2 regions of the Methylophilus sp. OH31 genome follow, and region 2 is predicted to be linked to the other one. Evidence: predicted binding sites of a transcription regulator. Region 2 holds the regulator's gene; the other holds the start of a gene.
What was found. Region 2 encodes sigma-54, which starts transcription at its own class of promoters, with help from an activator protein. Its sites were predicted from a motif close to TGGCACNNTTCCTGCT; they were not measured.

Region 1: the regulator sigma-54 is predicted to act here: its motif matches at 3,051-3,066, upstream of OH31_RS07960 (TorF family putative porin).

Annotation. Positions count from the first base shown of each region.
Region 1 covers NZ_BAUS01000004.1:297,617-302,435, reverse strand. Annotated here, with positions in the region: gene OH31_RS07975 (ATP-binding cassette domain-containing protein) at 1-112, opposite strand, end outside; gene OH31_RS07970 (ammonium transporter) at 219-1,616, opposite strand; gene glnK (P-II family nitrogen regulator) at 1,632-1,970, opposite strand; gene OH31_RS07960 (TorF family putative porin) at 2,031-2,978, opposite strand; gene OH31_RS07955 (accessory factor UbiK family protein) at 3,236-3,484, shown strand; gene OH31_RS07950 (YifB family Mg chelatase-like AAA ATPase) at 3,530-4,819, shown strand, end outside.
Region 2 covers NZ_BAUS01000010.1:83,786-88,604, forward strand. Annotated here, with positions in the region: gene lptC (LPS export ABC transporter periplasmic protein LptC) at 1-346, shown strand, start outside; gene lptA (lipopolysaccharide transport periplasmic protein LptA) at 362-1,018, shown strand; gene lptB (LPS export ABC transporter ATP-binding protein) at 1,030-1,776, shown strand; gene OH31_RS11960 (RNA polymerase factor sigma-54) at 1,783-3,330, shown strand; gene tyrS (tyrosine--tRNA ligase) at 3,376-4,614, opposite strand; gene OH31_RS11970 (anhydro-N-acetylmuramic acid kinase) at 4,735-4,819, shown strand, end outside.

The DNA of each region.
Region 1 (4,819 bases), on a different contig from region 2:
CGCCATAGACTAGTGTCAGGTAAACCAGAAGCAGGATATCCTGCTTTTCAAAGGCGGCGAGTTTTAATACCCGTTGTACCGGGCTCAACAGGGAGGGAGTTAGATTTGCCATAATTAAGAGTTATTTTAGTTCAGGCCCACTACATGGATACAAATGTATTTTATTAAGTTCAAAAAAAAAACGGCTCAATGAGCCGTTTTCTTTTTCACATCACGGATTACAGGCTGTAAGCACGCTCACCATGCTCAGTCGTATCCAGACCTTCGCGCTCGTATTCTTCACTTACGCGCAAGCCTACAACAGCGTCTACAACTTTGTAAAGAATCACACTCACGATACCCGTCCAGATCAAGGTCACCACGACGGCGATGATTTGGGTAGAAACCTGACCACCCATGGTCACGCCTTCGGCATAACCCACACCACCCAAACCAGGAGACATCAATACGCCTGTACCTACCGCGCCCCAGATACCTGCCAGGCCGTGCACACCGAATACATCCAGTGAGTCATCATAACCCAGCGCACCTTTCAACTTGGTCACGCCCCACAGGCTGACGAAGCTGGCAGTGAAGCCCAGAATGATAGAACCCATCGGGCCGATGAAACCACATGCTGGTGTAATCGCTACCAAACCCGCTACCGCACCGGATGCAGCACCCAACATGCTTGGTTTGCCTCTGAACAACCACTCAGCCAGGATCCAGCCCAATACCGCAGCCGCAGTTGCCAGTTGTGTGTTTACCAGAACCATACCAGCAGTGGCATCAGCAGCCAGTTCGCTACCTACGTTGAAACCGAACCAACCCACCCACAGTAATGACGCACCAATCATGGTCATGACCAGGTTGTGTGGAGGCATGGCTTCTTTACCGTAACCGATACGTTTGCCCAACATCATGGCGCCAATCAGCGCAGCCACACCAGCGTTGATGTGTACAACAGTACCGCCAGCAAAGTCTTTGGCACCTAATTCAGCCAGATAACCACCACCCCACACCATGTGTGCGATTGGGATATAAGCAAAGGTCACCCACAACGCCGTGAACAGCAATACGGCAGAGAACTTCATACGCTCAGCAAAACCACCCACGATCAATGCTGGTGTCAACGCAGCAAAAATCATCTGGAAAGTCAGGAAAACATATTCAGGGATAGTGCCAGACAAGCTGTCCGTTGTAATGCCTGACAGGAACGCCTTGCTCAAGCCCCCAACGATGGCATTACCTTCACTAAACGCCATACTGTAGCCGTAAGCCGCCCACAACACGGAAATCAATGAGAACACCACGAAAATTTGCATCAACACCGAAAGCATGTTTTTCTGACGCACCAAGCCACCATAGAACAGGGCCAAACCTGGGATTGTCATTAAAATTACCAACACAGTAGCCACAATCATGAATGCGGTATTACCTACATCCAATGTTGGTGCAGCCTCTGCAGCCGCTGGCGCAGCTTCTGCAGCAGGCGCTTCGGCCGCTGGTGCCGCATCAGGGGTAACTGTTTCTTGTACTGTGATCGTTTCAGTCACAGTCTCTTCAGCATAACTCACTGGGGTTGCCGCCAGGCCAATCAAGGCGACCAGTGATAACATGGAAAGAATTTTCTTCATAGCTGAAGCCCTTTCTTATAGCGCATCCGGACCGGTTTCGCCGGTACGTATACGGTAAACTTGTTCCAGATCGAAGACAAATACTTTGCCATCACCGATTTTGCCAGTTGCAGCCGCTTTCTCAATCGCATCAACGACTTGATCAAGCATGTCGTCCTTGATGGCTACTTCGAGCTTCACCTTAGGCAAAAAATCCACGACATATTCTGCACCACGATATAACTCGGTATGCCCCTTTTGACGGCCAAACCCTTTGACCTCAGTGACTGTGATGCCTTGTACGCCAATGTTGGACAAAGCCTCACGCACTTCATCAAGCTTAAATGGCTTGATTATTGCGGATACAAATTTCATTTGCTTCTCCCGTTGTTAACTCTGGCGGGCACAATGCCCGCCAGATCTAAACTTGCTTATTTAGAATGTACGACCGACCGTTAATACCAGACGACCATCATTCAGATTTTTACTTTGCGCTTTAGTGCTGGTACCTTTACCGTTAAAGCTTGTACCACCATAGCCATTTTCACCCCAGTAGCGGGAGTTGTCTGACTCAACCCAGTATACGCCGGCGTTCCAGCCTTCGGTAGCACCAATTTTGAATGCTTTACTCAGACCAATTTTCCAGTCTGTGTAGTCTGGGTTAGTAGCACCAGAAATGGAAGTACTTGGCAAGTTTACGCCGCCATCTGGGCTAAAAGATTTGTCCAGTTTACCCGCCACATTCAAACGACCAACGTGAGCAATCAATGTCAAATCCCACCATGGCAATGGATAAGCCGCGTTCAATTCAAAATAGGTAGAGCCCTTAGTGCTGCCATCCCAACCTGTAGACTTATCCGCGCCCCACCAGTCAGTCAATGTGTAAGACAACTTACCGCTTAACCAACCGTAGGATAAACCAACGTTAGCTTCATAAGTGTCCCAACTACCACCTTTAGGTGTCAATACATCATTTGGGTTAGCCGCATTTGATGCACGGTATTTTTTCCATGAACCACCTGGATACAGGTAGCCATACAGACCAGCACTCCAGCCCAAACCTTCAACAGCAGGTACGCTACCGTTGTAACCAGCATAAACATCAATTTCAGTGGTCGAATCAGGATAAGTGTTAGGTGACACGCCTGAACCCCAAACACCAGCATAGAAGCCGCTAGAATGGGTGATATCCATACCGCCTTGTGCGGTTGGTTTGTGCCATGTTTGTGAAATACCACGTGAGTAGTAATCTGATACAAAAGAAACGTTACCGGTCGCAGACCAGTCAGATTTAGCTTCTTCTTTAGCCTCTTCAGCTGCGTATGAAGCTTGTGCAAAAGATAATGCACCCAAAACTGCTGTGAGCAAAATAGATTGACGCATTTATGAGTCCTCTCTCTGTGAAAATCTTTGATCGAATTGTTGTAAACGAGAATGAAACAACATTGACCACAAAGCAAGGCACGTGCCAACCTATATAAACAAATAAAATCAAATAATTAAAATTAAAATATAAAGTTTATTATTAAAAAAACATGGTAACAAATTGTTTTTTATTAATTATGAACTTATTGTATTGGGGTAATTATATTTTCAACCCTGCTATACATGCTAAAATATTGTGCAAAGGAGTGCTTACCATGCTATTCACCAACGAAAAAATTAAAGAATTATCTTTTAAAATCAAACAACTAGTTGATTCAAGCCCCATTTCAGAGCTAGAAACCAATTTGCATGCACTATTTCAGGGCGCGCTCACCAAAATGGAACTTGTTTCACGCGAAGAATTCGATATTCAGTCAGCATTATTGGCACGTACCCAGCAACAATTGAAAACACTGGAAGAAAAAATCAGCCAGTTGGAACAGGCTCAACCAGCCAAGAAGTAAAAATTAATTTACAATTGTTAGCATTCCAATATTCAGGAGTGCGAAATGAGTCTGGCGGTGTTATACAGTCGTGCACTGAGCGGCATGGACGCGCCAGAGGTGGTGGTAGAAGTGCATTTGGCCAATGGCTTGCCAAGTTTCACCATCGTCGGCCTCCCTGAAACCGAAGTAAAAGAGAGCAAGGACCGTGTGCGTGCGGCGATACAGACGGCACAATTTGAGTTTCCTGCCCGTCGCATTACCGTCAACCTTGCGCCGGCCGACCTGCCCAAAGAAGGCGGACGCTACGATCTGCCGATTGCGCTCGGCATTCTGGCCGCCTCAGGCCAACTGCCCAAACAACAGCTGGCAAATTATGTGATTGCCGGTGAACTGGCGCTCACAGGCGCATTACGGCCAATTCGAGGCGCGCTGGCGATGACATATCAACTGCTACAAGACAAAGCGGGCACCAGAGCGGCTATCTTGCCCCAAGAAAGTGCATATGAAGCGAGCCTGGTTGAAGGCTGCACCATTTTTGCGGCAGACAGCCTGCTTGATGTATGCGCGCATTTGTCTGACAAACAATCGTTGCCACAACACCCCTTGGTCACGCCGACAATAAACACCTTGCTGCCAGATTATCAGGAGGTCAAAGGCCAGCTACGCGCCAAACGCGCACTGGAGATTGCTGCGGCCGGCCAGCACAGCCTGCTAATGAGCGGCCCACCAGGCACGGGTAAGAGCATGCTGGCGCAACGGTTTGTCGGCATCCTGCCAGAAATGACCACGCAGGAGGCGCTTGAAAGCGCATCGATTTTGTCACTGACCGGTCAGTTTCCAGCAACGAACTGGAAAAAACGCCCCTTTCGTGCACCACACCATACCGCCTCGGCAGTGGCATTGGTCGGCGGAGGCAGCGTGCCACGCCCCGGTGAAATCAGCCTCGCGCATCATGGCGTGCTTTTTTTGGATGAGCTGCCGGAGTTTGACCGCAAGGTGCTCGAAGTCTTACGCGAGCCGCTCGAAAATGGCAGCATCACCATTTCACGTGCCGCCAGGCAAGCCACTTTCCCGGCACAATTTCAGCTGATTGCCGCGATGAATCCTTGCCCTTGTGGTTATTTCGGCCATTACAACCAGCGCTGTCGATGCACGCCAGAACAGATCTTACGCTACAAAAACAAACTCTCCGGCCCCTTGCTTGACCGCATTGACATGAATATCGATGTCCCCGCCCTTAAACCCGAGGAATTGAGCCAACACCAGCCTAGTGAAAGCAGCGCCAGTATGTGCGCCCGCGTGACGCTGGCGAGACGGCGGCAAATGCAGCGCCAGCAAAAACCCAACGCAATG
Region 2 (4,819 bases):
AATTCATGGCCAGCACGGCAAAGTGTCAGCCAATGGTAAACTGGTCGAGTTTAGCAAGCAGGTCAAGGTCATACGCCAGGGCACGCTGGCCAAGCCTGAAATGCAGTTGCAAACCGAACATTTAACGCTGGAACCGGATACAGACCTCGCTTACACCGATTTGCCGGTCACTATCCGCCAGCTACCGGCGACGGTGATCACAGGTACCGGCATGCGTTTTGATAACAAGGCAGGCACCATGCAATTATTTAACCGGGTGCATGTACATTATGTACGCGCACCCGCAGTCGCAAAAACTGCAAGCCCGGCAGCGAAGGCGAAAACAGGCAATCACAAGGGTCGTTGATTCTGGAGAAATGAGTTGAACACGCACAAGCCATTATTTTATGCCACCTGCTTGACCTTATGGGCACTGCTATCGTGGTCAACCAGCGTGCTGGCTGAAGAGTCTGACCGTGACCAGCCGATTGAGCTGGAAGCGGATACCGTGACTGTGAATGATGCCAAAAAGATCAGTATTTATACCGGCAATGTGATCCTCAACCAGGGCACCCTGCAAATCAAAGCCGACAAAATGATTGTGCGTGAAGACCAGGATGGCTTTCAGCACAGCACCTGTACCGGCAACCCGACCACATTCAAGCAAAAACGCACTGGCAAAGACGAATGGATGCAAGGCAGTGGGCAGCGTATTGAATACAACGCGCGCATGGACAAGGTACAGCTATACACCAACGCCTGGGTCAAACGTGGTGAAGACCTGGTCACCGGTGACTACATCAGTTATGACGCCAATGCAGAGTACGCCGAAGTCATTGGCGGCACCAAGGCTAACCCCAATGGTACCGCCGGTAGCCGCGTCAAAGCGACCATTCAGCCCAAGAACAAAACCACGCCGCCTGTGATTGATAACAAGCCAACCTCGCAACAAGGGCTGCGCATGAACCGCTCACTGCAAATCAAAGTGGAACCGGCACCCGCCGACACCACTAATGAGCCTACGAAAGCGCAACCCTAAAGACCGGCCTTATGCAGACAACAGCTTCACCAGATCATAACCACTTACGTGTCAGCCACCTGAAAAAAGCCTATCAGGGACGCACCGTGGTTAAAAACACTACACTTGAGCTACGCAGCGGCGAAGTGATTGGTTTGCTCGGCCCGAATGGTGCTGGCAAAACCACCAGCTTTTACATGATTGTTGGCCTGGTCGCACTGGACGACGGCAGCATTACGCTGAATGGGGCAGATGTCAGCCGCGCGCCCATGCACGAGCGCGCCCGCATGGGCCTGGCTTACCTGCCACAAGAAGCATCCATTTTTCGTAAAATGACGGTGACTGATAATATTTTATCAATCCTGGAAACCCGCCCTTACACGGAAGAAGAGCGTGAAGCGCGGCTGGAGTCTTTACTGGATCAATTACATATCCAGCATATCCGTCACAGCCAGGCAGTCAGCCTGTCGGGCGGCGAGCGCCGCCGTGTAGAGATTGCGCGCTGCCTGGCCACAGACCCGAAATTCATCCTGCTGGATGAGCCATTTGCCGGGATTGACCCGATTGCGGTGATTGAGATCCAGAAAATTATCCGCTACCTGAGCAGCCAGAATATCGGCATTTTGATTACAGACCACAACGTGCGTGAAACCCTGGATATTTGTGACCGGGCGTACATCGTTAATGAAGGCGCTGTGTTTGCCGCAGGCACGCCAGACGAAATCATTCAGAACGAAGGCGTACGTGAAGTCTATCTGGGCAAGAATTTTAGGCTGTAACCTGATATGAAGCAAAACCTGCAATTACGCATCTCACAAAACCTGGCGCTCACCCCGCAACTTCAGCAGTCCATCCGCCTGTTGCAGTTGTCCACGCTGGAGTTAAGCCAGGAGCTGGAAACCATCCTGCAGGAAAATCCGCTGCTGGAAATGGCAGATGGCGAAGAAGGAGAATTTGAAGATAACTCGCCATTGGCCACCAGCTCGACAGACACAGAGCAGGTGGATGCAAGTTCATTTGATGTCGCGACCCAAAACGACCTCACTCCCCCTGCAGAGAGTCTGCGTGATGAACCACGTGACGAAACGAGCGGCACTGAAGGCGAACAACCAAATCTGAATGAAGAATTCACGCCGCCCGAGTTTGAAGATGACTACGAAGAGTTTGGCAGTGCCAGCAACTGGGACGAAGCGGGCCGCAACAACCTCGATGATGAAGATAGTGACTTCTCTCGCCAGGACGCCAACAATATCAGTCTGCGCGAACACCTGATCAACCAGATGCAATTGGCACATCTATCCAAGCGTGACATGGATCTGGTGAAATTTTTGCTCGACAGCATTAACGATGATGGTTATTTAGAGCAGGATCTACAGGAGATTGTCGACCTGTTGCCGCCAGAGCTGGAAATTGAGTTACTGGAGCTGGAAACCGCACTGAAATTGATCCAGAACCTGGATCCGATCGGCGTCGGTGCACGTGACCTGCGTGAATGCATCTTGCTACAACTGCAAGTACTGCCGCCTGAGACACCTTATTTGCGTATTGCGATGGCGATTGCCAAAGATCATCTGGCATTGCTGGCCAACAAAGACTTTGTCAAATTGCGCAAGGTACTCACTTGCGACGAAGCTGCACTCAAAGGCGCGCAACAACTGATTCGCCAGCAAAACCCCAAGCCAGGCAACGAGTTTGCGACCTTTAGCCATGACCACTTTATTCAGCACGATGTCGTGGTCAAAAAAATCAAAGGCATCTGGATGGCGTCGCTCAATGATGGCGTGATCCCCAAACTACGTATCAATCAGTTGTATGCAGATATCCTCAAGCGCAACCGTGAAAGCTCCGGCCAATATCTGCAGAGCCAGATGCAGGAAGCCAAATGGATGATTAAAAATATCCAGCAACGCTTTTCTACCATCTTGCGTGTGTCGCAAGCGATTGTGGACAGACAGCGCAATTTCTTTGAACATGGTGAAATTGCCATGCGGCCCCTGGTATTGCGCGAAATTGCCGAAGAGCTCGACTTGCATGAAAGCACGGTTTCTCGCGTGACAACACATAAGTACATGCTCACGCCACGCGGTGTATTTGAACTTAAATACTTTTTTGGCAGCTCAGTCGCCACCGATGCAGGCGGCTCATGTTCTGCCACCGCCATTCGCGCGCTCATCAAACAAATGGTCGCTGAAGAAAACCAGAAAAAACCATTGTCCGACAATCAAATCACCGATACGCTGGCGCAGCAAGGCATTGTGGTTGCGCGCCGCACCATTGCCAAATACCGCGAATCGCTGAATATCCCACCAGCCAATTTACGCAAATCGCTGTAAAACAAAAAGGCCGCAAATGCGGCCTTTTTTATCGGTAACGCCTGTTTACTGGATGGTGATTTTGGCAAACTTGCGCTTGCCCACTTGTGCCACCACGGTCACCCCTTTTGCCAATGACAGGTTTTTATCGTCAACTTTTACGCTATCCAGCTTCACGCCGCCTTGTTGCACGGCACGCATGGCTTCACTGGTGCTTTCCACCAGGCCCACCTGTTTCAGCAACTGGCTGATACTGATGCTATCACCATCAATCGCTACTGCTACCTCAGGCACATCATCAGGAATCCCGCCTTTGGCACGGGTCTGGAAGTCTTGCAGGGCTTTTTCAGCCGCCGCCTGGCCGTGAAAACGGGCAACGATCTCCTGTGCAAAACCGACCTTGATATTACGTGGATTGTCGCCAGCAGCCACTTGTGCTTTCCACTGGGCGATAGTTTCCAGGGTGGCAAATGACAGCAGGTCGATATAGCGCCACATCAGTTCATCAGAAATCGACATGATTTTGGCGAAAATCGTCTCAGGCGCTTCGCTGATACCAATATAGTTACCCAAAGACTTGGACATTTTATTGACGCCGTCCAGGCCTTCCAGCAACGGCATCATCAACACGCATTGCTGCGATTGGCCAGCCTGCTTTTGCAATTCACGGCCCATGAGCAGGTTAAATTTCTGGTCTGTGCCGCCCAGTTCCAAATCGGCCTGCAAAGCCACAGAGTCATAGCCCTGCAATAAGGGATACAAGAATTCATGAATCGCGATTGGCTGGTTGCCTTTGAAACGCTTGGAGAAGTCATCGCGTTCTAGCATACGGGCGACTGTATGGCTGGCTGCCAGCCTGATCATGCCCGCGGCACCGAGGTCGCTTAACCACTTGGAGTTAAACACAATCTCAGTTTTGGCCGGGTCCAGAATCTTGAATACCTGTTCGGAATAGGTGTCGGCATTCGCCTTCACCTGTTCGACCGTTAACGGCGGGCGCGTGGTACTTTTACCCGTCGGGTCACCAATCATGCCGGTAAAGTCACCGATCAGGAATTGAATCTGGTGCCCCAGATCCTGCAACTGGCGCAATTTGTTAATCAGCACGGTATGCCCCAGATGCAAATCAGGTGCGGTGGGGTCAAAGCCTGCTTTCACACGCAAGGGTTTGCCGGTTTTCAGCTTTTCAATCAGTTCTTGCTCGATTAATAGTTCATCGGCACCGCGCTTGATAATCGCCAGTGCGTTCACAATCTCTGGACTCAGTGCTTCAGTCGTCACTGAAGCTTGGTTTACGTCTGTCATAAAGGTTCTTTTTTTGAGGCGCGCGTTGCGCACGCCTCGTCATGAAAGTAAAACAGCTATTTTAACGTAATCCCATGCATTTCTGTAAGCCAGGCATGAGCAGTGTTACACTTATGCCTTATGAATTTTTCTGCCCCACCCACTCAAACGCGCCTGTTTATCGGCCTGATGTCTGGTACCAGTCTGGATGGGGTGGACGCAGTCC